3 regions of the Sinobaca sp. H24 genome follow, and region 3 is predicted to be linked to each of the others. Evidence: riboswitches for the same ligand, from Rfam matches in the RefSeq annotation. Region 3 holds a riboswitch; each other region holds the start of a gene.
The links. Region 3 has a riboswitch for cyclic di-GMP ahead of MMY81_RS07430 (anti-repressor SinI family protein). Riboswitches for the same ligand answer to the same signal wherever they lie in the genome.

Region 1 (7,474 bases), on a different contig from region 3:
TGACCTGACCTTCTGGTATCTCTACTGTCATTTCCTTTATAATGTTATTTTCCTGATACGAAACTGCTATCTGCTGTGTGGTTAAGTTTGACACACTGGAAACCCCTTTCATGCTTTTCATACATTTATATAATCTTTTCATTACTAACATTGATAATCATTTTCATTTAAAGTATAAATCTTTTTTTTAAAAATATCAACACGAACAAAAAGACTTTTCTGTATTTTTTGTTTTCCTCTCTTCTATTGAATATGCTACATTGGAATTAATCAGAGAAAAAGGAGCTGGCATCAAATGGATAATAAAGCAAAAGAAGAGCAGCTGGCGTGGCTGAAAAGTGAATATGTAAGAGTACAGGGAGATTTGGAAAAGCTCGAATCTGTAGGCAGAAGCCCCGATGCTGCAGTTAATCAGCTTACTGAACTTGAAGAGCAGATTGCAGAGATAAGAAAAAAATAAATCATTTGTTTTCTCCTTTATAAAAATATCTCAAAGCGATAAACGCTTTGAGATATTTTTTATAAAAGAAAGAAATCGTTTCTATTCTTCTACAAAATATTTCACATATTCTGTTTCCCCTGCTGGAATATCAGGATGTCTGACTAATTCGATACCAAACAGCCCCTTTTCGTTTATATCGAGCAGACATTCCTGTTGCAGCATTTCTGCAGTTTCCCTATCGGCATCGAATTTAATCTCAATAAATTCATCGGCGTCTTCAATGCTCGCCGCGAATAGCGGGTATTCAACTTTCTTCACTTTTGGAATGGAAATAACATAATTTTTATTATTGTAAATAGTGCGCATTACCCTGTATCCAAGCCAGTTACCGTTTTTATCATACAGCATATATCCACTTACATCAGGGTAAGCTCCCAGCGGTGAAGCACTGGTGGCTTTATGCTGCAGGTAAATGTAAATCAATTCGTCTTCTATTGTCACAAGCATACTTCCCCTCCTCTGCATCAATAGCTTTTCTCTATTTTAACAGTTCACATAAATATCTTTACAATTTACTTATCCAGCGTTAGGATAATGAAGGTTTATTTTATTTTAAGGGAGACAATCATGAACAAATTAACATGGAAAGATAACTTTTTTATAGGTTTAATGCTTTTTGCCTTGTTTTTTGGAGCAGGCAACTTAATATTCCCGCCATTTTTAGGTCAGGAAGCTGGAACTTCCTATCTTCCTGCCATAATTGGTTTTGTTATTACCGGTGTGGGACTTCCTGTTTTAGGAATAATTGCGGTTTCTCTTTCAGGGCAGAGCTTTCAAGGCATTGCTGAAAGAGTAAACAAACCCTTCGCTTTACTTTTTATGATTATTTTATACGCCTCAATCGGTCCATTTTTTGGCATTCCAAGAGCAGCAAACGTTTCTTATGAAATGGGGATCGTACCTCTTCTGCCGGAAAACGGTTCAAACATGGCATTATTTTTGTTTTCCCTATTATTTTTTGGTCTCGTGTTTCTGCTCAGCCTCAATCCTAATAAGCTTGTTACGACAATAGGATATGTTATTACACCCGCTCTGCTTCTTTCTATTATACTGCTTGTTGCCGGAGCTTATGTTACCGGCTTTATGGGCGGAGGAGGGCCTCCGTCCAATGAATATGCTTCCCAGGCAATCGGAAGAGGCTTTGTCGAAGGATACTTAACAATGGATACTATCGCAGCTTTAGCCTTCGGCTTGATTGTTGTAAATACGCTGAAAGAAAAAGGTGCATTGGACCGCCGCGAGGTACGGCGCTCCGCTGCTTCCGCCGGCATTATTGCAGGTATTGGTCTTGCCGCTGTATATATTGCGATTGGATGGCTCGGCGTGCACAGCGGTCCCCGCATGCTTATGGAGAATGGCAGTGAAATTCTTACTTATTCTGCAGGAGAGTCTTTCGGTTTTACAGGTACTATTCTTCTTGGTTTAATCGTTACACTAGCCTGTCTAACTACCTGCATCGGCTTGGTAACCGCATGCAGTCAATATTTTCACCGCTATCTGTCCTTTCTGCCTTATTCAGTGCTCGCTCTGCTTTTGACCGTACTCAGCCTTCTTGTAGGCAATCTGGGACTGAACACTATTATTTCCTTATCGGTTCCGCTGCTTGTTGCCATCTATCCGCTTGCGATTGTGTTAATCCTAATGGCCTTACTAAATGAGAAAATAACACTGCATCGGTCCCATTATATTGGAGCCATTGCCGGAACTATTGTTGTAAGCGCCTATGACGGATTGAAAGAAGCAGGGCTTGTGCCTATCGAAGGTGTTGGCCTGTATTCCCTTCTCCCATTCTTTGAGCTGAACCTGGGCTGGATACTGCCAGCTCTCATCGGGTTTGTGATTGGTCATTGTTTTAGATCAAAATCAATCTCTTATTAAAAAAAAGCGGGGCTGCTGGATTATTTCCAGCTCCTCGCTTTTTTATATTCTTACGTAAACCATAGTGGAATCTTTGCCGCTTTGAAAAATATTGTCTCCTGTGTACATTAGGGTGACATTATTCAAACGATCTTCCATCTCTTTTATTTTCTGTTTTGCCACATCGAACGCACAATATCCGAGAAAGTAGCCATTTACATAAAGAGAACATTTATTATTGGTTAAGTAAACAAGCTTAATATGTCTGTTCATAATATTCGTATAGTACACACCGCCCCTAAGCCTCACCAAATCGTCATCCTCCGTTCTATAATGTTCTTTTTAAAGAATTAAATACATTATATAACGAAAAAACGGATTTGAAAACACTTAAATGAAATAAAATGCATTTTAACGAACAATATTTGTTCTTTATATAGAAAATAATCAAAATAAAAAAGGATCGAATGATACGATCCTTCTCTAATTTTTAATTCTCCACTTGTTGAATTCAAGAAACTCCTTGAACTGATCTTTGGAAACGCCTGAATTCATGGCTTCCTCTACTATTTCCAACCACTCATTATCGAGCTCTTCTTCGTTAATCTCTGATTGTTCTTTAATTAAAAGATCAACCGATATGTTTAACACCTTAGCAATTTTCTCTAAAAACTGGATCGATGGATTTGTTTGAATATCTCTTTCCAGTGCACTAAGATATGATTTCGCGACTCCGGCCTGATTTGCCAGCTCTGTCAACGATAAACCCTGTTCTTTTCGAAGCATTTTCACCCTTTCACCAATCATCGCTTGAACTCCTTTGTATACTGTAGTTTGTAATTTGCTGTAATTATAACATATAACGAATTGAAGTATGTTATAGTGAACGACATTTTTTAAAATCTGCATATTTATGCCTATACTTATATTTACATAAAATAAAAAAATAAGCCATACGAAATGACTTATTTTTCTTCATTATTTGGTTTGTCTTAAGAATTCTTTAACCTCACTAGGGGTTAAACCAGCTTCTTTAGCCTCAACCATTAATTGTAACCAATCTTGATCAATCTTTTGTACTTTTGGAATTACTAGTTCCATCAACCCTCACCCGCCTTTAGGAAATTTCCCCAGGCAGTTCAGCCGTCTTAGCTGCAATAAGCCTTAGACCTGTAACTTTGCGAGACTGCCTTTCAGCAGCTTTGCCTTTTTCTGAAGGTTGCTTGTTAGTGTTTTTAGTTTACTACATTTTTCATAAAAAAGGTAAAAAATGCCTAAAAGAATAATTATCAGAATTTTCTTTAATTATTAGTATCCTGCTGTACTTCCCCAAATAAAAAAGGGATTTTTTTGGGGAGAATCTTTATATGAACCGGCGTTTCTTCGTACACTTCTCCATCTGTATCGGCTTTCATTACTTTTTCTGTTTCCAGCTCTACTTCGGAGGCTTGAATGTATTCAATAGAGCTTTGTTCCAAGTCATACATAAAAGGATTTTTGGAATTAAAAAACTCTTTTAAAAGCGGTGCTCCGCTTTCTTTTATAATATATACATCTATAAGTCCGTCATCCAAAGAGATTTGATCGCCCGGAAGACGGTTCGTCCCAATAAAATTCCCATTTGCGAGGAGGATCATTACCGCATCATCCTTGTATTCTTTTCCATCTGCTTTCAATGTAAATGTAAATGGTGAAGCATTATTGAACGTTTGGAGTGCGCTGATAAAATAGCTTACTTTACCGAGCATTCCTTTCAGCTGATCATCTATATTTTCAGATGTTTCTGCAATCAGGCCGATCCCATAGAAGTTAGAAAAGTAACGATCGTTCATTTTTCCGATGTCGACATACTGTATATGATTTTGCTCCACTACTGCGGCTGCTTTTTTTAAGTTCTGCGGGATCAGTAAGGATCTCGAAAAATCATTACAGGTGCCCGTTGGAAGGATACCGGTAACTGGTGGGTTGTCAAGCCCGGACAAGCCGTTAATAGCCTCGTGTACCGTTCCATCCCCTCCCATGATCATAATGATATCAAACTCATGGCCCTGTTCACGGCAGAGCTGCTCTGTATGTCCTTTCTCCTGCGTGAAAGTAATAGTAAGCTCTTTTGTCTGCATAGCGAGCGTACCGATCGTTGCATCCAGGTTTTTCTGGATTTCATTATTTCCTGAAGCTCCGTTTATCAATAACCACATCTTTTTATACACATTTACCATTCCTTCATTCTGTAACTTCTTTACCCCCTATTCTATACCCTATTTTCTCCTATCAAAAGCTTTTTAAAACCCCCGCCGGAAATTCGGCAGGGGTTCGTTATTTCTTTTTATATGGTAAAACCTTATGACGGTATTCGCTCATGGAATACTCCATGCGTTTACTGTCCAGCATGTACAATCTCCAATCCTTATTGGGATAGAGTTTCTGCAGAAAAGATGCTGCCCTTTTCATCTGCCATGCATTATATTCCGATGTTACTGCGCAGGCAGCTACATGTCCGTCCGGCCCCGCTTCTATTCCGCTTATGATAAACAATCCTTCTGCTGTGGTCTCCCGCTTTTCTTCCAATTGTTCAGCGAGACTCTTGATTTCAACGAGCCGCTTTTGCAGAAGCTTCAGCGTATGAATAAACTCTTGCACATCTCTAAATTGATTCGGATCGATATATTTCCAGCGGCGCTTTATTGTTAAAGCAAGTTCTGCCTCATCATTGAACTGCTTATATGTAATACTCCGCAGTATATAAATAGTAAAATCAAATACGGAAGAAGACTTTCGTAATATATATTCTTTCTGATTCTTCACAGATTCTACCTCCTGTTATCTGGCTTTTTCCAGTAATGGACACTGTTCGCATACTTCATTACAGGTCGATAATGCCTTATAGATAGAACACCAGGAGCGTTTTGCATAGCAGACAGGAATTGCTTTTTCCTTTGCTCTTTCTTTGAGCTTACTGCTCACATTATGATTTATGAAATCTGTTAATACCAGAACAAGGTCTATGTTTTCAGGTATTTCACGGTGCACCATTTTTACTTTTCTGCCGCTGATGTGCATAATATCTGAAAATCCCAGCTCACTCAACCGATCCGGGATGGCACCCAGCTTGTCTGCTCCTACTATTAATAACGAATTCATCTGAAGCCCTCCCATTCTCAATGAAAATCATTCTCATTTATTATAATGTAAGTGTATTGAAAATCATTCTCATTGTCAAATGTTTTTAATATTTAAAAAAATGGGAATAGATGCATATAACAGCATCTGCTCAATACTAATAGATATGGAGGGATAAAATGATTAATAAGCATGCTTACAGTGTTGAAAGGCTTTTTTTCGATGATAATGGGAAAATACCTAATAACCCTTCTCTTTCTGTACTCCTTTATTCGGTTAATGAACATTACCTTCCCGAGTTGGAAAAGATTTTTCGAAGTAATGGATGGGCCGGCTTTTGGTATGGCAGTGTATTCTCATACCATCATTTCCACAGTAACAGTCATGAAGTGCTGGCGGTTACGAGAGGAAGCGCCTCTCTTCATCTAGGCGGTCCTCAGGGAAAGGTCGTGCATGTCACGAGCGGGGATATTATGCTGATCCCAGCCGGTGTCGGTCATAAACTGCTTGATTCTGATGATATTTTTCAAGTGATGGGTGCTTACCCGGACAGTCGGAAGATAGACCTTTATACTGGAGATGAGAACAATCATGAGGTAATATATAGAAATATTCACCATGCAGAGCTGCCGTCGCTTGATCCTTTTTATGGCGAGAACGGTCCTCTGCAAAACTATTGGAAATAAAGGAGACCTATTCTACTATGGCACCATCAGCTCATTATCAAATATTGCTCGCAGAACGTCCAGAAGGCATCCCTACAAGAGATACCTTTCATTTTGACAGAGTCTCTACCGGCTCTCCCGAGTCCGGGGAAGTATTATTAAAAACACTTTATTTATCAGTCGATCCTTATATGCGCGGTCGAATGAACGAAGGCAAATCCTATATCCCGCCTTTTGAACTTCATGAGCCTATCGCCGGAGGCGGCATTGGTGAAGTTGTAGAAAGCCGCTCTTCTTCTTTAAAAGAAGGAGATATTGTCATCGGAAATCTGACCTGGGAAGAATTTTCTGTTGTTACTGCGGATTCCGTCCGTAAAATAGATCCTTCCCTGGCTCCGGTCTCTACTCATTTAGGGATTCTCGGTATGCCGGGTTTGACTGCTTATTTCGGAGTTAATGACATCTGCCGGCCAAAACAGGGAGAAACAGTCGTAGTTTCCGGAGCAGCCGGTGCGGTCGGCTCTGCGGCCGGACAGATTGCCAAAATTTACGGCGCACGCGTTGTAGGTATTGCTGGGACAGATGAAAAAGTCCGCTATTTGAAAGAAGAGCTTCATTTCGATGAAGTGATTCAATATACAACAACAGAAGATATGAAAGCCGCTTTGGAGAAAGCCTGCCCTGACGGTGTAGATGCTTATTTTGATAACGTAGGCGGTTCGATTTCCGAAGCGCTTTATCCCCTATTAAATAAGTACGCCCGCATTGCCCAGTGCGGCGCTATTTCGACCTATAACTCCACTGGAGAAGATGTAGGACCAAGAGTGCAGCAGTATCTTGTGAAAGCAAGCGCCCTTATGCAGGGATTCATTGTCGGTGATTTTTCTGATCGTTTTCAGGAAGGGTCTGAAAAATTAGCTGAATGGCTCGAACAGGGTTCTATCACTTATCGTGAAAACATTGTAGAGGGTATACAGCAGACTCCGGACGCCTTTATTGGGTTATTTAAGGGAGAGAACCTCGGAAAACAAATTGTAAAACTATAAAAATAAAACGTAACAAATAAGGAGAAACCCGCTGCGGGTTTCTCCTTATTATTTTTCTTCTATATATTCTTCGATTTGCTTTCCCAGGTGACGGCCCGGAGTGTCTGCAAAGCCCTGAACTTTATCTCCTGGTTTTAAATCAATAACCGCTGCTCTTTCCCCTGATTCCTTCATTAAACAGACGCTGTCCGACTGTTGAAGTACAGCTGTTACTTTCTGTTTTCCAATAAATCCGGATACGTGTAAAAGAACGCGGTGTTCCCATTTAGCGCGCCCAACAATTT
Region 2 (7,474 bases), on a different contig from region 3:
TTTACTATTCATTGTAGGAATCGTTATTGTATTAAATAAGTATGTTAAAATTCCCGGTGGAGCTCTTCTTTATGCGCTGGCCATCGGATTTGTTGTCGGGGAATGGGTAGTGCCCGGTCTTGCTTCACCGGACTATGCAGCTGGTATCGGCCAGGCGCTGATCGGGGCTATGGTAGGCATCCGCTTTGACAGGGAGACGCTGGTTCGGGTAAAAAGTATCGGTCTGCCAAGCCTTGGCATTTTGCAGTGTTTTTTGCTGCTCAGTCTTCTATTAGCCGGTCTATTTACGATGATGACTCCGCTTCCGTACATAACAAGCCTGCTGAGCACAGTTCCGGCCGGCGCAGCGGAAATGTCATCTACTGCCTTTGCCCTGCAGCTGGAACCGACGCTCGTGTCAACGCTTCACATTATTCGTGTGATTGTGTTATTTTTACTGCTTCCATTTCTTATTAAATGGATGGATCGAATGATATTAAAAAATGAAGGATGAGATATATGACTGAAATAATGAAAATTTCTGCTTCAAAGCAAGCCGTTGAGACGTTTCAAAAAGGATATCCGTTAATCCATGAAGACATGGTAAATAAACGGGAAAAGCTTTCAGAAGAAGGAACTATTTTTGATTTAATGACCCCTCAGGGCGAATTTATTGCCAAAGCATACTACGGACTGCAGAACAAAGGAATCGGCTGGATTCTTACGCAGAAAAAAGAAGAAGCAATTAACCAGCAGTTTTTTACAGGGAAGCTAAGCGCTGCTCTGCAGAGACGTAAAGCTTTTTTTGAAGATGAATCCACTACTGCTTTTCGAGTTTTTAATGGTGAAGGAGACGGCATCGGCGGATTAACGATTGATTATTTTAACGGCTATTATTTACTGCAGTGGTACAGCGCAGGAATTTATGCCTTCCGCTCCCTGATCATCCGCGCGCTTGAAGCCGTGACCGCTTATGAAGGCTTATATGAGAAAAGACGTTTTCAGCAGCAGGGCCAGTATATAGAAGGCGATGATTTTGTGAAAGGAAAAGAAGCTCCGGCTCCGCTCCATATTAAAGAAAATGGTATGACTTTTGCTGTGTACTTAAATGATGGGGCGATGGTCGGTATATTTCTCGATCAACGTGAAGCAAGAAAGCGCTGCGCGATGAGTATGCAGCTGGAAAGACTGTGTTAAACACTTTTTCCTATACTGGTGCTTTTTCTGCAGCCGCTCATCATGGCGGTGCTGATAAAACAGTGGACGTAGATGTAGCAAACAGAAGTAAGTCACGTGTTCGTGAAAATTTTGAGCTGAACGATATTATAAGCGAAAATCAGGAAATACGGGTGATGGATGTATTTGCCTATTTTGATTATGCTAAAAAAAAACATTACATTTGACGTTATTGTGCTTGATCCGCCAAGCTTTGCAAGAACCAAGAAACGCACGTTTTCTGCAGCAAAAGATTATACTTCTCTGCTAGTTGATGCTATATCCATTGTTAAAGACGGAGGAACGATTGTTGCTTCAACGAACTTTGGAGGCTTTGGAATGAAAGCTTTCCAAAAGCAGATTGATAAAGCGTGCACGAAGGCTGGAGTGACCCAGAACGTCACAGAACGGGTCCGTCTTCCTGAAGATCATCCGTACACCGCTTCTTATAAAGAGGGAGATTATTTAAAAGTCGTCTTTATAGAAATAACGAAATAACGAATCAGGTGATAGAAGAAAGGAAGGCCTGCAGCCAGGGGCCGGCCCAAAACGTGTTTTAAATAAGGGAAAAAGATATAAGAATAACCTCGGACTCCTTTTAAAGGGGATACGAGGTTATTTTAAAAAGAAACCAGTTTTGCGTTTTCCTCTTTAAAAGATAGGGTATAAAACAAGATGCATAAGAAAATATAGGTTTTCAAAACAGATTGATTTACCCGACAGCATGTTGGTGATAAGATATTAAAATCAACCTTCAGATAAAGGCAAATTCATTGAAAAATGATTACGCAAAGTTACAGGTCTAAGGCGCTTATGCTAAGATGGCTGAACTGCCTGGGGAGAGATCCTATAAAGGCTTGGGAGGTTGGAAATATTGGAAACAAAAGAATTGGATTACGACTGGATGGTGTTAATCCGCGAAGCGAAAGCGGCGGGTATGACAAAAGAAGAGATCCTGGAATTTTTTCATACAGTAAAGCATTAGTCAAATACCATGCAGCGAAGTAGTATACTTTGACGAAAAGGGTGTTATTATCTTTTTAACCGTTTACTACACGTAAAAAGCATGTTAAAACAAGATTATTGTTTTAACATGCTTTTTGTATAGTCTGGAAAAACTAGTTGGTATTCTTATCTTTTTCGAAAGAGGTCCACTTCTCATAGCGGATAAATTTTTGAAAATCACGAAACTGTTTTTTGCTGATACCTGCCTGTATCGCTTCGTGGATTAAGGCCTGCCATTCTTCGTCAATGACCCCATCCTTGGAAGCCGGTGCAGGGGAATCTGTGATAATGCTGGAAATATTAATTTCAAGCGCTTCTGTAATCTTTTCAAGCACATCAATAGAGGGGTTGTGTTTAATTCCTCGTTCAATGTAGCTTAAATATGATTTGGAGATACCGGTTGTTGAGGCTAAATCAGACAACGTCATTCTTTTTTGTTTTCGGTACCTTCGTATGTTTTCACCAATCATGTACGGTTTACCCTCCCTATAAGAAAATGAATGTCTAATAAATGCTGAAGCGATATACGTTATATAGAACATTATAGTTCTTTATATTGTTCTAATCATGAGTCGAAGTAACTATTTTCGGTTATTTTATCCCGGATATGGAGGAGAAGATCTCTTGAAACGTCTTAATAAAGAATTTTTTCATCTGCCGACTTTGGAATTATCGAGAGCTCTGCTTGGACAGACGCTCGTAAAAGAAACACCAGAGGGGAAAACGGCAGGTAGAATTGTAGAAACGGAAGCTTACATAGGACCAGAAGACCGTGCTGCCCACAGCTACAAGGCGAGGCGTACGAAACGAACAGAAATTATGTTTGCCTCTCCGGGTCACGTGTATACGTACTCCATGCATACCCACTGCTTATTTAATATTGTATCCGCTCCTGAAAACAGCCCGGAAGCCATATTAATTAGAGCCGTTGAGCCGTTAGCAGGGAAAGATTTAATGGAGAGCCGGAGAAGCGGACGCCGGGAATTGGAATGGACGAATGGACCGGGGAAATTGACCAAAGCGCTGGGAATCTCGATGGATGATTATGGCCGGCACTGCTGCGATGATACATCAGTCTATCTGCTGGAGGGCAGAAGGCCGGAACATATTCAAGCAGGTCCGCGTGTTGGCATCGACAACAGTGGAGAAGCGGTAGACTATCCATGGCGTTTTTGGGATTCAAGTAGTCCATATGTCTCAAAAAGCAGAAAAAAGCCAGGCACTCCATAAGGGAGGCCTGGCTTTTGTTCTCCTTTATAAGGGGGAATTTTCTTTTTCAGATACTGGATGAAAAGCTTCTTTTGATCGCTTATTTCCTTTAATGAAAAAGGACAATATAAGGCCCAATAGAGAAATTACGGCGGTAACAAGAAAAGCAATATTGACGCCTTCAATCAGCGCAGTGGAAGGAGCAGAGGCAGAGCCTGCCGCAACGCTGCTCATAATAGTAATAAGAACAGCGGTACCAATGGATCCTGCCACCTGCCGCATCGTATTTGTCATGGCCGTACCATGGGGAATTAAATCCTCTGACAGCTGATTAAGGCCGGCGGTCGTCATCGGCATCATGACCATAGCCATCCCAAGCATACGCAATGCGTGGAGGGCGGCAATAGTCGTTAAAGAAGTCATATCGTCAAAATAGATAAATGGAATAGTTCCTATGACAAGAGATGCCATACCGATAAGCCCAAGCCATCTGGCGCCGACCTTATCAAAAATCCGGCCGGTAATAGGAGAACAGATCCCCATTACTATAGCGCCCGGCATGAGAATAAGACCGGACTGCAGGGCAGTGAAACCTCTGGCATCCTGAATGTACAGCGGAAGTATCGTAGCAGCACCAATCATAGCTGTAAAAACGATCATTGTAATAACGGTCGTTAAAGTAAATATTGGGTTCTTAAATACTCTGAATTCAAGAATAGGGGTTGGGAGCTTAAGCTGGCGTGTTATAAATGCTACGAGTGAAACAACTCCCACAGCTAAGGTTATGGTAACAACCGGTGCCCCCCACCCGCTTGAGCCTGCGGTGCTGAATCCATAAAGAAGACCGCCGAAACCGAAGGTGGATAAAATAATGGAAAGGCTGTCCATTTTCGGATGCTTCAGCGTGGTTACATCGGTCATTTTAAAGTAGGCAACAATTAAATTGATAATAGCAATAGGGAAAATAATATAAAAAGCAGGCGCCATGAATAGTTATCGACAATTAAGCCTGATAAAGTAGGACCGATCGCCGGGGCAAAAGAAATCACCATACCAACAAGCCCCATAGCAGCCCCGCGTTTATCTATAGGAAAGATAAGCAGAAAGACGGTCTGCATCAGCGGCATCATAATTCCCGCTCCCATTGCCTGCACAATACGGCCGACGATTAGGATGCTGAAAGTCGGGGACACAGCGGCAATGAGAGTACCAATAGCAAAAAGCCCCATAGCAGCCATAAAAAGGCGGCGTGTCGTGAATGTTTCAATTAAAAAAGCTGTAATAGGAATCATAATACCGTTGACGAGCAGAAATACAGTAGTAAGCCACTGGGCCTGGGAAGCATTAATATTTAAATCTCCCATAATGGTTGGAATAGCGGTAGCCAGCAGTGTCTGATTCAGCACGGCGATAAAAGCCCCTGTAATGAGAATAGAAACAATAATTCGTGTGTTAATTTCTTTTCCGGTTGTAGTATCTGTCATTTCTTTTTCCTCCTAGTGCTCTGAGCGGTAAATACGTTCAGCGTGAATGCTCTCTTTTTCGATTTCACTCTGTTGACGAAGGTGAGTGAAAAGGGCATCCACAATAATCGTATTTACATTCGTTCGGGCCATTTCTTCTTTAAGCTGCCGGACAACCTGTTGAAAATATTCATGTTTTTCTTCCGGTAGTTTTGTTTTAATAGCAGCCTGAAGTTCCAGCAGACTGTTGTTCCATCTTTTCTCAAATGGCTGGTGCTGTTCTTTTCTACTTCTTCTATAAAAGGAGCCATATACGCAGAAGTAAACAACGGTTCTGTTGATTTACGGGAAGCGATAACCGCTTCAATACTGGAAGCAACAAACTCCGCTATTGCTTCATAATCAACATTTTCTTCTCTTTTTTTGTCTAAAAGAAGCGTAATCTCGCGGGTGAATCCTTTAAAAAGAATAGTCAGATCCCAAATGTTCGCCTGTACATCACTTCCGAACCCTTCAAGAAGCATATTTTTATGCCAGTTCAGCAGAATGCCATAGCTTTGATTCATCAATTCATTTACCCGGTGCGACTGCTGCGGTTTTGCCTGCTGAAGCATATAAATGAATTCACGCTTGCCGATAAATCCACGGATTTCTTCCATTACTTTGGCTTTAAATGCTTCTCTGGGCGTAAGCGAAGTGTCCATCTGGATCGCTTCCGACCTGGCGATCATTTGATCACGGTTGTGTGTAGCAATATTTAAAAGAATATCCTCTTTGTTTTCAAAGTATTTATAAATAGATGCTTTAGACATGCGGCAGGCTTCAGCTATATCCTGAACCGATGTTTTGTAAAAGCCTCTCTCTGAAAATAAGTGCATGCTTTTAGTGAGTATGAACTGTTTTTTCTCTTCAATCATAAATTCATTCTTCTCCTTAAAACTAATTGGTTTCTATAAAACGTTACAGTTTTTTAACATGATTTATCTTATCGAACCCCTTAGATAAAGTCAAGAATAATGTTTCAGTTCCCGAAATAAATAAAACTGGATTCTTCATCCAGTTTTAAATAAATAATGAAAAATATGGCTGGATTTTGTTTCAAAAAATAGAAGGGGGAACAGAAGGAGTATTATCAGCAAGTCATTTAAATAAAAATAAGCAGGAGGATATATATGGATATCTCGAAAAGACAAACAGAAGGACAGCCTAACCAGACGCAGCCGGAACAGCCGGGTGTAGAATCAAAAATGGATCCATATCCGGTCCAGCCGGATCATTATAAAGGGGCGGAAAAGCTTAAAGACAGAGTGGCCCTTATTACAGGGGGAGACAGCGGCATCGGCCGTGCTGTTGCGATGGCTTATGCCAAAGAAGGCGCACATATAGCAATCAGCTATTACAATGAGCACGATGATGCGGAGGAAACAAAACGCCTGGTCGAGCAGGAGGGTGTAAAAGCACTTCTGCTTCCAGGAGATGTATCGGAAGAGAGTGTCTGCAAAGATATCGTGGAAAAGACAGTAAGTGACTTGGGGAAACTGGACATTGTAGTAAATAACGCGGCTATTCAGTATCCGCAGAATGATATTCAGGATATATCGTTTGAACAGCTGGATAAAGTATTCCGGACGAATTTCTATTCCGTTTTCCATGTGACTAAATTTGCTGTTCCGCATTTGAAGAGCGGAAGTTCTATTATTAACACAACGTCGATTAATCCATACAGAGGAAATCCTATTCTGATTGATTACACTGCTACAAAAGGAGCGATCGTCGGTTTTACAAGAAGTATGGCAGGAAGTCTTGTCAATAAAGGCATACGAGTTAATATGGTGGCGCCGGGTCCAATCTGGACACCGCTTATTCCTTCTACATTTGACGGAGAATCAGTAGAGGAATTTGGCACAGACACCCCAATGGGTCGTCCGGGCCAGCCTTCAGAGCACGTAGGAGCGTATGTGCTGCTTGCGTCTGATGAATCTTCCTATATGACCGGCCAGTGTATTCACATCAATGGCGGCGACTTTATGTCATCATAACAGCAAAACTCCCGGCAGCGGCCGGGAGTTTTTTTAGACTGTGGACAAAGACAAAAATACGTATTTTATACAAGGTCCTGTACAGGGGACGCTTTCCGCAGGCCATGCCTCAGCTAAAGAGGAAAAGAACGTCCTCTTTATCTTTTCCTATGGCTGTTCTGCTGGAGTCGCCCCTGTGTATTTTCTTTCATTATTAACACAGATTAAATAGGACTCAAAATCATATAGGGATTTACAAAAGAAGATAGTTTCACGGCAAACAGCAAAACTCCGGCCGCAGCCGGGAGTTTTTTTATTTTAATGTAGTTAATTTATTAAGCACGGAGCTTCTTGGTTTGGCAGCAGGTATATGGTCCGGGTAGCCTATCTGCATAAGCCCGATAATCGTTTCTTCAGTATCAATATGCATAGCTTCTTTGAATACATCACTATCAACGTAGCCGCCGGTTTTCCATATCATTCCGATTCCCTGTTCCCAGGCACAAAGCTGAAAGTTCTGGATAAGCGCACTGGCAGCACCGAAATTTTCCTCCCATTTTTTCTGATTGCTTTCAGCATTATTGA
Region 3 (7,474 bases):
GTACATGTATCGATAGACAAGTATCTGAAATAATAGGTGTTGTCCTAAAATCTACTTTTGTGAAATTTAATGAGAAAAAAGAGATCCATTAAAACACCTCGGATTCCTATCAACTGGAATCCGAGGTGTTTTTCGTTCTATTTATATCTTTTTATCACATCGTCATATAAGAGTTTTGTCTGCTTAATGGACTTTTAGGACAGTTTATATTTAATAAAATGTAAAATAATAATCCAATAATAGGTTCTTCTTTCTTTTTTCGGGAATAGGGTAAGCAGCCGTATCATTAGAGGAGGGTCGCAACCATGTATGGACGAGTCGTACTGTTGGACGGAAGCTATAAAGATATTGTGCTGCCGGACGGAAAAACAAGTGAGTCAGACCAGGAAGAGTTGAGAAGTCAATTAATGAAGCATGGCGGAACGTACCAGATTATCGGCAGTGCTGAGGAATCTGCTGCCTTCAGCCCGGACGAGGTTATTAACGTAACGTTTCACGAAGATACAAAATAAGAAGAGTACTATTTATCTTGTTTGAAATAGGGTATAGCTTATTAAAATACCTTAGGAGGAATAGTATGTCAGTCAGCATTAAAGTATATGAACAGGGAGAACGGCTCTCAGAAGATATTCACGAAGGAACCGAGGCGAAGCCTTTGTTTGACTTAATCGATGGTTCCTATTCTCATTTAATAATAGAGGATGCAGATGCAAAAAAAGCAAAAGAGTTATCGAAAGAAAAGGACTATAGAGTTATCTGTATAGATGATACAAATGGGATAGGCGCGGAAACAAAAACCGCGGGCATCACGGAATATGTAGTCGAATTTGATGCCGAACTGCACAGACAGCTGACCAGTTTAATAAAATAGTAAAGAGCAAAAGCATTAAAATCAGAGGAGGCTAATCATGGAATTTAATCAGGAAGTGATCGATTTCTTTGTCAAAAAATGCCTTGACGAAAACATTAACGAGTGGAATGAATTATTGGACCGGGGAGAAATTGAAGGTCTGTCCACGGTAGAGCTGAACAGCTTTATGGAGTATATCCGGGATCAGGGTATGGCTGTAGAAACGGATGGACCATCAGGAGAAAAAGAACGGGCACTTATGGTTAAGGATGATCTGCAGATTAGAAATATGGCGAAGCAGGATAATTAAAAAATAGTTAAAAAAAGCCGGTGCTTCTTCTCATTGGAGAAGACCCCGGCTTTTTCGTTCGTTGATTTCATTTTAATATTGTAAGGGTGTCCTCCTGTAAAAATAGCCCAGCCCTCATCAGGCACCTTTTGGATATAATTTTAGTGTTAAATCCAGACGATGGCTGCCGTCCGTTTCTGCAGTATGCTGGGCAGCGTTTATAGCAATAAAAGTTGATTTAGGGATGGGAGTAACCTCATGTCCGTTAAATATGGAAAAACCGGCTTCTTTTACAGCCAGGGCAAGGTCCCGGTCGATATCATAAACGAGCAGCGGTTTTAACTGTGGGGAATCGCAGGCACGGTAATGATGTTGAAGACGGCTGCAGAAGTCGTTGAGTTCCTTTTTGTCGTTAAACTGAAGGGAGAGTCCCGTAAGAATAGTAGGGTCGGATGGGGAAGGGTAGTAAAGCCGTCTATTGGTGCTTGCATGAATTTTATCAAATAAATCTTTATATAAATAGTTGGCCAGTTCGGCGCGGTCAATCAGGCTGTTGCTCATGAGAACTCCCCTTTGCATAAACATATTTTTGGAAATTATATCATTATTCGTTAAATGACGGATAGCGCTTACAGAAAATTAGTAATAAGGACGCCGGGCTGAAGGTCGCAGGAGATTATATGCCATCCCCGGAGGTGTTTTCACAACACCTGTCGAACATGTTATATTTGCTTCACCATACTAAAAAAGGATTGATACAGATGAAAAGCCCCATCCCCGAGGAAATGGTAAATCATTATATTGTCTCGATGAAACAGTATATCAGCGAAGCTATGGAAGAACAGGAATTTAATGAAATAGAACTTACGGTTATGAAAGAAGTAGGGTTGGATAACACAAAAGAAGGACATCGGGCCTTTTACGATGTCATGAGCACGACGGCCTCGTTTTTGTATGGAGAATGTGAAAAGGAAGATATTTACGTAGAATTGAATAAACTGGCGGCACCCGAATGAAAAGACGGATCAAACCAGCTGTTGTGTATATGGTCATCTTTGCTGCAGTTGGATTTCTGATTGGTTTTGTCGTTAGCGGGGCTATTGATTGGATGCTGGTTCTAAACATGAGCATAACGGGAGCCGTGTGCGGATTTTTTGTAACACCCGACTTACATTTAGCATCAGGCACAAAGCAGGAAAGGAGAACGTTCAACCGAAGAGTGCTGCACCTTCTGCTTGTAGTCACCACAGTATTTTTTCTTCTGGGGCTGGCAGCTGTGCTGCAGGCAGGCGAACCGAATTGGTTTTTAACAGGCGTAACGACCGTGCCTCTCCTCGTTGTTCTCTTATTATATACAAGGCATAAAAGAAGGTATAAAAAACCCTGACTCCGCGATGGAAGTCAGGGGCTGCGTGCCTGATCCAGTTGATTACTTTTCTTCCGGATTAGACAATTCATCTATAAAGGGCTGCACGTTCCGTTTTTTATCGCCGCGGAGCGTATTGAGCATGCCGAGAAGAACGGCTACTTCATCGTAATCAAGCGTCAGTGTTACTTCATCATTTTTAATATCGTCTACTGCCTTTGCCATGGTAGGTCCCCCCTGATCAAATAATTGTTTTATACATTACTGCATATAAATAAGCATCGCCGGGTACTTCTTTTACTATCATTCACCATTTTCCATTTTCTGAAACGTGTCTCTTTTTTTAAAAGCATGAAAAGACGTAAATAAAATTTCACAAACCACATTGTTTTCACAAAATATACAGCTGCAAATAATCCTCGTTTTTATAACCTGGAGTTTTCCTTTAGTCAATTTATGTCTTTTAAGAGAGAATAAGTTAACAAAGAACTATCACATTTACAGTAGCAAATTGTTAAAAGATAGTGTTATAAATATCCAAATCAAGGGAATAGAGTGAAAAGCAGCTGAGTAAAAATAAAATATAGTGAATAGATGTGGGAATTATTGGATTTTTTAATGAAATAAAAAGAGATTTCTTATATACTTAGACTAAACTAATGGTATATACATTCATTGAACGTTGTCCGGGCAGTTTATTCTGGAGAGGATGCTTACCATGAAAATGGATAATAAGGACATGATCGACCAGGCAGAGATGAGTAAATCTATTTTGAACTCCCTTGGAGATCAAATATGTGTAATCGATCGTGCCGGAATGATACTTTTCGTAAATGATGAGTGGATTCGTGAGTCCACCAACAGCAGCCGTCTTTTTGATATTCAGGGTGTTGGGGTCAACTACATGCATGCTGTGGAAGCCAATACCTATGTTCATGAGGGGCTGCTTTCCGTGCTGTCAGGTAGAGAAAAGTATTTCACGTATGAGTATTCCTGTCATACGCCGACGGAAAAACGGTGGAATGTCATGCAGGCTACGCCGCTTGTCATAAATGGAACCGGCAGCGAGGGCGTCGTGATCCGTCACGTTGACGTTACGAAGCAGAAACTGCTGGAAATGCAGCTTAAACATCAGGCAGAAACCGACTCATTGACCGGATTATACAATCGCAGATATTTCGAAACCCGGCTGAGGCAGGAAATCGCTATGCTTCAACGAAGCGGAGCCTGCTTATCGCTGCTGGCTATTGATGTGGATAACTTTAAAGCCGTTAACGATCTCTACGGTCATCAGATAGGAGATATCGTGCTTAAACAGCTTGCTATGCTGATCGGGGAATCTACGAGGGAAACGGATATACTGGCCAGAGTCGGCGGCGATGAATTTGCTGTTCTGCTGCCGGGAACAAATAAGGCCGGCTTAAATAAAGTAGCGTCTAAAATACTCAACGTTGTGCAGCAGCAGAATAATAATGAAAGAAATCCATACCCGATTACTCTTAATATTTCGATAGGCGGATCCCATTTTTCCCACAAAGATTCGATGGAATCCATTCTAAAGAAACAGACCAGGCCCTTTATGGCGCAAAAGACCGCGGGAAAAACCAGGTAAATATTATTTAGCATACAAATAAGAAGCCGTACGTTTACGGCTTCTTTTTGTATCGTCCGCGTAGTGTAGAAAATCCCTGACCTGTTCAACGGTAAGTCCAGTTTTTTTAGCCTCGAGAATCAATGCTATCCATTCGTGGTCCAGCTTCTTTTCGTTCTGTTTTGTCATCAACCCTCACACCTTTAGGAGTATTCCCCAGGCGGTCCAGCCGTCTTAGCATAATATGCCTTAGACCTGTAACTTTGCGAAACTGCTTTTCAACAGCGTAGCCTTTTTCTGAAGGTTGGTAATTTTCTTTATTATACTATGAAAAGTTCAGAAAGAAGAGGTTAAAATATAAAAAATTTTAAAAATTAACATTCCAGTTCTTTAGCATTATACGGCCTGGCAGCTGATTGGATGAACTATCTCCCGGCAGAAAGGAACCATTGTTCTAACAGAACAATATGCTTATAATAGAAAGAGAAGAAACAGGTGACAAGGAGGACGTTATGGAAGATCGATTGAAATTCGCTGTGATTTACGCGGCTCTTGTATTTGTTATTGCCGTCCCTTTTACCTTTGTTGTAAAAGAAAGCGACGTAAGCTGGGGGCTGAGCCTTGGTACAAGCGGCATTACCTTTTTATACTGGTATTTTACATATAAGAAAGAAGAAAAGGCGATCGGCGGTACGCGGTACAATAAAAAGACCAAAGGACAGGCCGGCTCTAAAATGATTTATGCTACGATCATGTACTGCTTTGTGTTTGCCTACCTGATTGTGACAAACAGCTATGATGACGGAAACTGGCTGACGCTTCTTCTGCTTACTTCTCTGCTGTTTTTAGCGGTCCAGTTGTTTCAGAAAAATAAAGAAAAGCTGGTAAAAGAGTAACCAAGACCATCCGGAAAAGGAATCACTACGATAGAGGCTGAAGCTGGAGCATATTCTCCGGCTTCAGCTTTTGTTATTTATTCTCCCCGGCAGCGGACACGTGCCAGAGAACCCCGAACGAATCTTTTACCTGGCCGTATGCCGGACTGAAGAAGGTTCCCTGCAAAGGCATAAGTATTTCTCCGCCGGGCTCCAGTGCATGAAAGGCCTGCTCTGCGGAAGACGTGTCCTCGAAAAACAACGCAATGGATACGAGACTGCCGGACGTTTCTTCATTTCCCGGCAGCGAATCAGACAGCATGATATCCATGCCTCCGATTTTTAAATAGGCATGCAAAATAAGACTTTCAGCCCCTTCAGGTATATCCATGCCTTTCATCTCTCCATATGACATACTGTCTATCACCTCAGCGCCTAAAGCTTTTTCATAAAAAGCGATGGCTTCCTGTCCGCTGCCGTTAAACGTCAGGTACGGATTTATGGCTTTGATCGACATAAAATTCCCTCCTGTTTATTAATATAGTACTGGCAGTATTCTCCATAGACTGACATTTTCCTTTAAATAAAAAATCCCTGTATAGAAAGCTACAGGGAGAAATTGTGTGGATTGGCTACAATGAGCTCCTCTGATCGGTCAGTGGCTGAAGGGGGAGCCGGAGATAAGGCAGAGATCTCATCACGCCACTCAGACGTCATCGGAATCTCCAGGGAGCGCAGCGAATGCTCAAGCTGTTCAGGACTGCGGGCCCCGATAATAGGAGCAGTAACGCCCGGGTGGGACTTAGCCCAGGCTACAGCTAAGGAAGCAGGGTGGAGGCCATGCTCCGCTGCGTAGGAAGAAAACCGTGCCGCAATGTCAAAATTAATCGTATCTGCATAACGATCGGTGTACATCTTCTGTTCCACCAGCCGCCCCTGGACCGGCCTGTCGGTTGTGCCGTATTTACCGGTAAGCAGTCCGCCGCCGAGAGGGCTGTAGGAAATAACCCCGACCTGCTCGGAAATCGCAAATGGAAGAATTTCAACCTCAGCCTGGCGTTTAGCCAGATTATACATAGGCTGGATCAGCTCAAAGCGGCTGAGCTGTTCTTTGGCTGAAATTCCAAGTGCCTTCGCGAGCTGCCAGGCCGCCCAGTTGCTGGCTGCAGGATAGAGAATTTTTCCCTGACGCTGCAGGTCATCGAGCGCGCGGAGGGTTTCTTCCATTGGAGTGAGCGGATCGAACTTATGTAGAAAATAAAAGTCAATCCGGTCTGTTTTCAGACGGCGCAGGCTGTTTTCGACTTCGAGTATTATATGGCGTCTCGACAATCCCCGTGCATTCACATCTGTTCCTGTCGGATTGGCTACTTTTGTAGTCAATACGATATCATTCCGGCATCCGGCGATACAGTCCCCCAAAATCATTTCCGCCCGGCTGTCATTATAGTTATTGGCTGTATCAAAAAAGTTGATGCCTGCCTCCCGGCAGCGATTAAACATGTGTTTGGACGTTTCTTCGTCTGCGTTGCCCCCAAAAGACATCGTTCCAAAGCAGAGTTCAGATACAGAAATGCCTGTTTTTCCGACCGGATTATATTTCATAGAAAACGCCTCCTGCTTGAAGTATTTACAAAAAGTATAAAGCGTAACCCACATTATGTAAACGTTGTAATGTAAAATATTGGTTTAACTGCTGCGGGAAAGACGCCGGTTTTATTTGAACGCATAATAGGTGTCAAAAAAAGACGTATCATCAAGCAGATAATAGCGGAGCAGTTCACTGATCCGTTTTTTCATATTTAGTTTTAAAAGGTGCAGACGTTCGTGTCGTCCACAGCAGTAAATGTCATAAACGATAAAACCAGGGTACGTCTCATCTGACCGGGCAAGCCGGATATCCTGCTGTTTTAGAGAAAGTTTAATATCACGGAGATCCTGTTTAATGCGCAGAATCAGCACATCAAACAATTCCTGATAAAAATGGCCGAGCTTCATCGTCTTCTCCAGAAAAAACGACCGATCCTGTTCCATTGTGTTAACGAGCAGCTCTGTGAGCAGATAACGATCTGCGGTCTGAAGGTGCTCTTCTTCTATCATTTTCACGTCTTCCATTAGACAGCCTCTCTTTCCAAAACAAAAGCCGGTTTTTTTAAGTATATACGAATAAGTGTTCGTATGGGAAGACCTGAATAAAAAAACAGCAGCTTTCCCTAAATTTAGGGAAAGCTGCTGTTTTTATTTTTCCTGGGAATGCCGGCCTCTTTGTTTATATACTCTGGAAACATGAATGTGATGAGTGAGCGCAATAAAGGGGCGCACGAGCATCAGCACGCTTCCGGCGACAAACAGCCAGGTGCCGTAGTACGTAAGGGTGTCGGAAAAAAAGAAAAAACTGCCGATCAAAAAGATAATCCCGATGATAATGTCATTTATTTGATACAGCATCTGGTATATTCTCGAAATTTCCAGTTCATAGTGTCCAAAAATAATATCGATATTT

Region 1: another riboswitch for cyclic di-GMP. It lies ahead of MMY81_RS17720 (anti-repressor SinI family protein); the one in region 3 lies ahead of MMY81_RS07430 (anti-repressor SinI family protein).
Region 2: another riboswitch for cyclic di-GMP. It lies ahead of sinI (DNA-binding anti-repressor SinI); the one in region 3 lies ahead of MMY81_RS07430 (anti-repressor SinI family protein).

What each region holds. Positions count from the first base shown of each region.
Region 1 covers NZ_JALBWT010000014.1:22,414-29,887, forward strand. The annotation lists partial or broken gene MMY81_RS17690 (ABC transporter ATP-binding protein) at 1-94, opposite strand, end outside; gene MMY81_RS17695 (SE1832 family protein) at 296-460, shown strand; gene MMY81_RS17700 (hypothetical protein) at 542-949, opposite strand; gene brnQ (branched-chain amino acid transport system II carrier protein) at 1,070-2,380, shown strand; gene MMY81_RS17710 (hypothetical protein) at 2,423-2,671, opposite strand; gene MMY81_RS17715 (helix-turn-helix domain-containing protein) at 2,843-3,166, opposite strand; gene MMY81_RS17720 (anti-repressor SinI family protein) at 3,338-3,460, opposite strand; cyclic di-GMP riboswitch class I at 3,490-3,576, opposite strand; gene MMY81_RS17725 (diacylglycerol/lipid kinase family protein) at 3,661-4,569, opposite strand; gene MMY81_RS17730 (hypothetical protein) at 4,676-5,164, opposite strand; gene MMY81_RS17735 (DUF2325 domain-containing protein) at 5,180-5,500, opposite strand; gene MMY81_RS17740 (cupin domain-containing protein) at 5,659-6,165, shown strand; gene MMY81_RS17745 (NADP-dependent oxidoreductase) at 6,183-7,190, shown strand; gene MMY81_RS17750 (3-dehydroquinate synthase II domain-containing protein) at 7,239-7,474, opposite strand, start outside.
Region 2 covers NZ_JALBWT010000014.1:46,938-54,411, reverse strand. The annotation lists gene MMY81_RS17905 (AbrB family transcriptional regulator) at 1-493, shown strand, start outside; partial or broken gene MMY81_RS17900 (class I SAM-dependent rRNA methyltransferase) at 499-1,692, shown strand; cyclic di-GMP riboswitch class I at 1,948-2,032, shown strand; gene sinI (DNA-binding anti-repressor SinI) at 2,069-2,179, shown strand; gene MMY81_RS17890 (helix-turn-helix domain-containing protein) at 2,313-2,669, opposite strand; gene MMY81_RS17885 (DNA-3-methyladenine glycosylase) at 2,767-3,429, shown strand; partial or broken gene MMY81_RS17880 (MDR family MFS transporter) at 3,454-4,892, opposite strand; gene MMY81_RS17875 (TetR/AcrR family transcriptional regulator) at 5,006-5,788, opposite strand; gene MMY81_RS17870 (SDR family oxidoreductase) at 6,044-6,910, shown strand; gene MMY81_RS17865 (nitroreductase family protein) at 7,203-7,474, opposite strand, start outside.
Region 3 covers NZ_JALBWT010000004.1:31,353-38,826, forward strand. The annotation lists gene MMY81_RS07385 (hypothetical protein) at 1-33, shown strand, start outside; gene MMY81_RS07390 (hypothetical protein) at 306-512, shown strand; gene MMY81_RS07395 (hypothetical protein) at 578-871, shown strand; gene MMY81_RS07400 (hypothetical protein) at 909-1,160, shown strand; gene MMY81_RS07405 (hypothetical protein) at 1,278-1,700, opposite strand; gene MMY81_RS07410 (hypothetical protein) at 1,901-2,155, shown strand; gene MMY81_RS07415 (hypothetical protein) at 2,152-2,526, shown strand; gene MMY81_RS07420 (hypothetical protein) at 2,569-2,730, opposite strand; gene MMY81_RS07425 (sensor domain-containing diguanylate cyclase) at 3,224-4,117, shown strand; gene MMY81_RS07430 (anti-repressor SinI family protein) at 4,121-4,285, opposite strand; cyclic di-GMP riboswitch class I at 4,313-4,398, opposite strand; gene MMY81_RS07435 (hypothetical protein) at 4,609-4,992, shown strand; gene MMY81_RS07440 (VOC family protein) at 5,066-5,488, opposite strand; gene MMY81_RS07445 (aldo/keto reductase) at 5,578-6,576, opposite strand; gene MMY81_RS07450 (YhjD family protein) at 6,688-7,086, opposite strand; gene MMY81_RS07455 (YrhK family protein) at 7,210-7,474, opposite strand, start outside.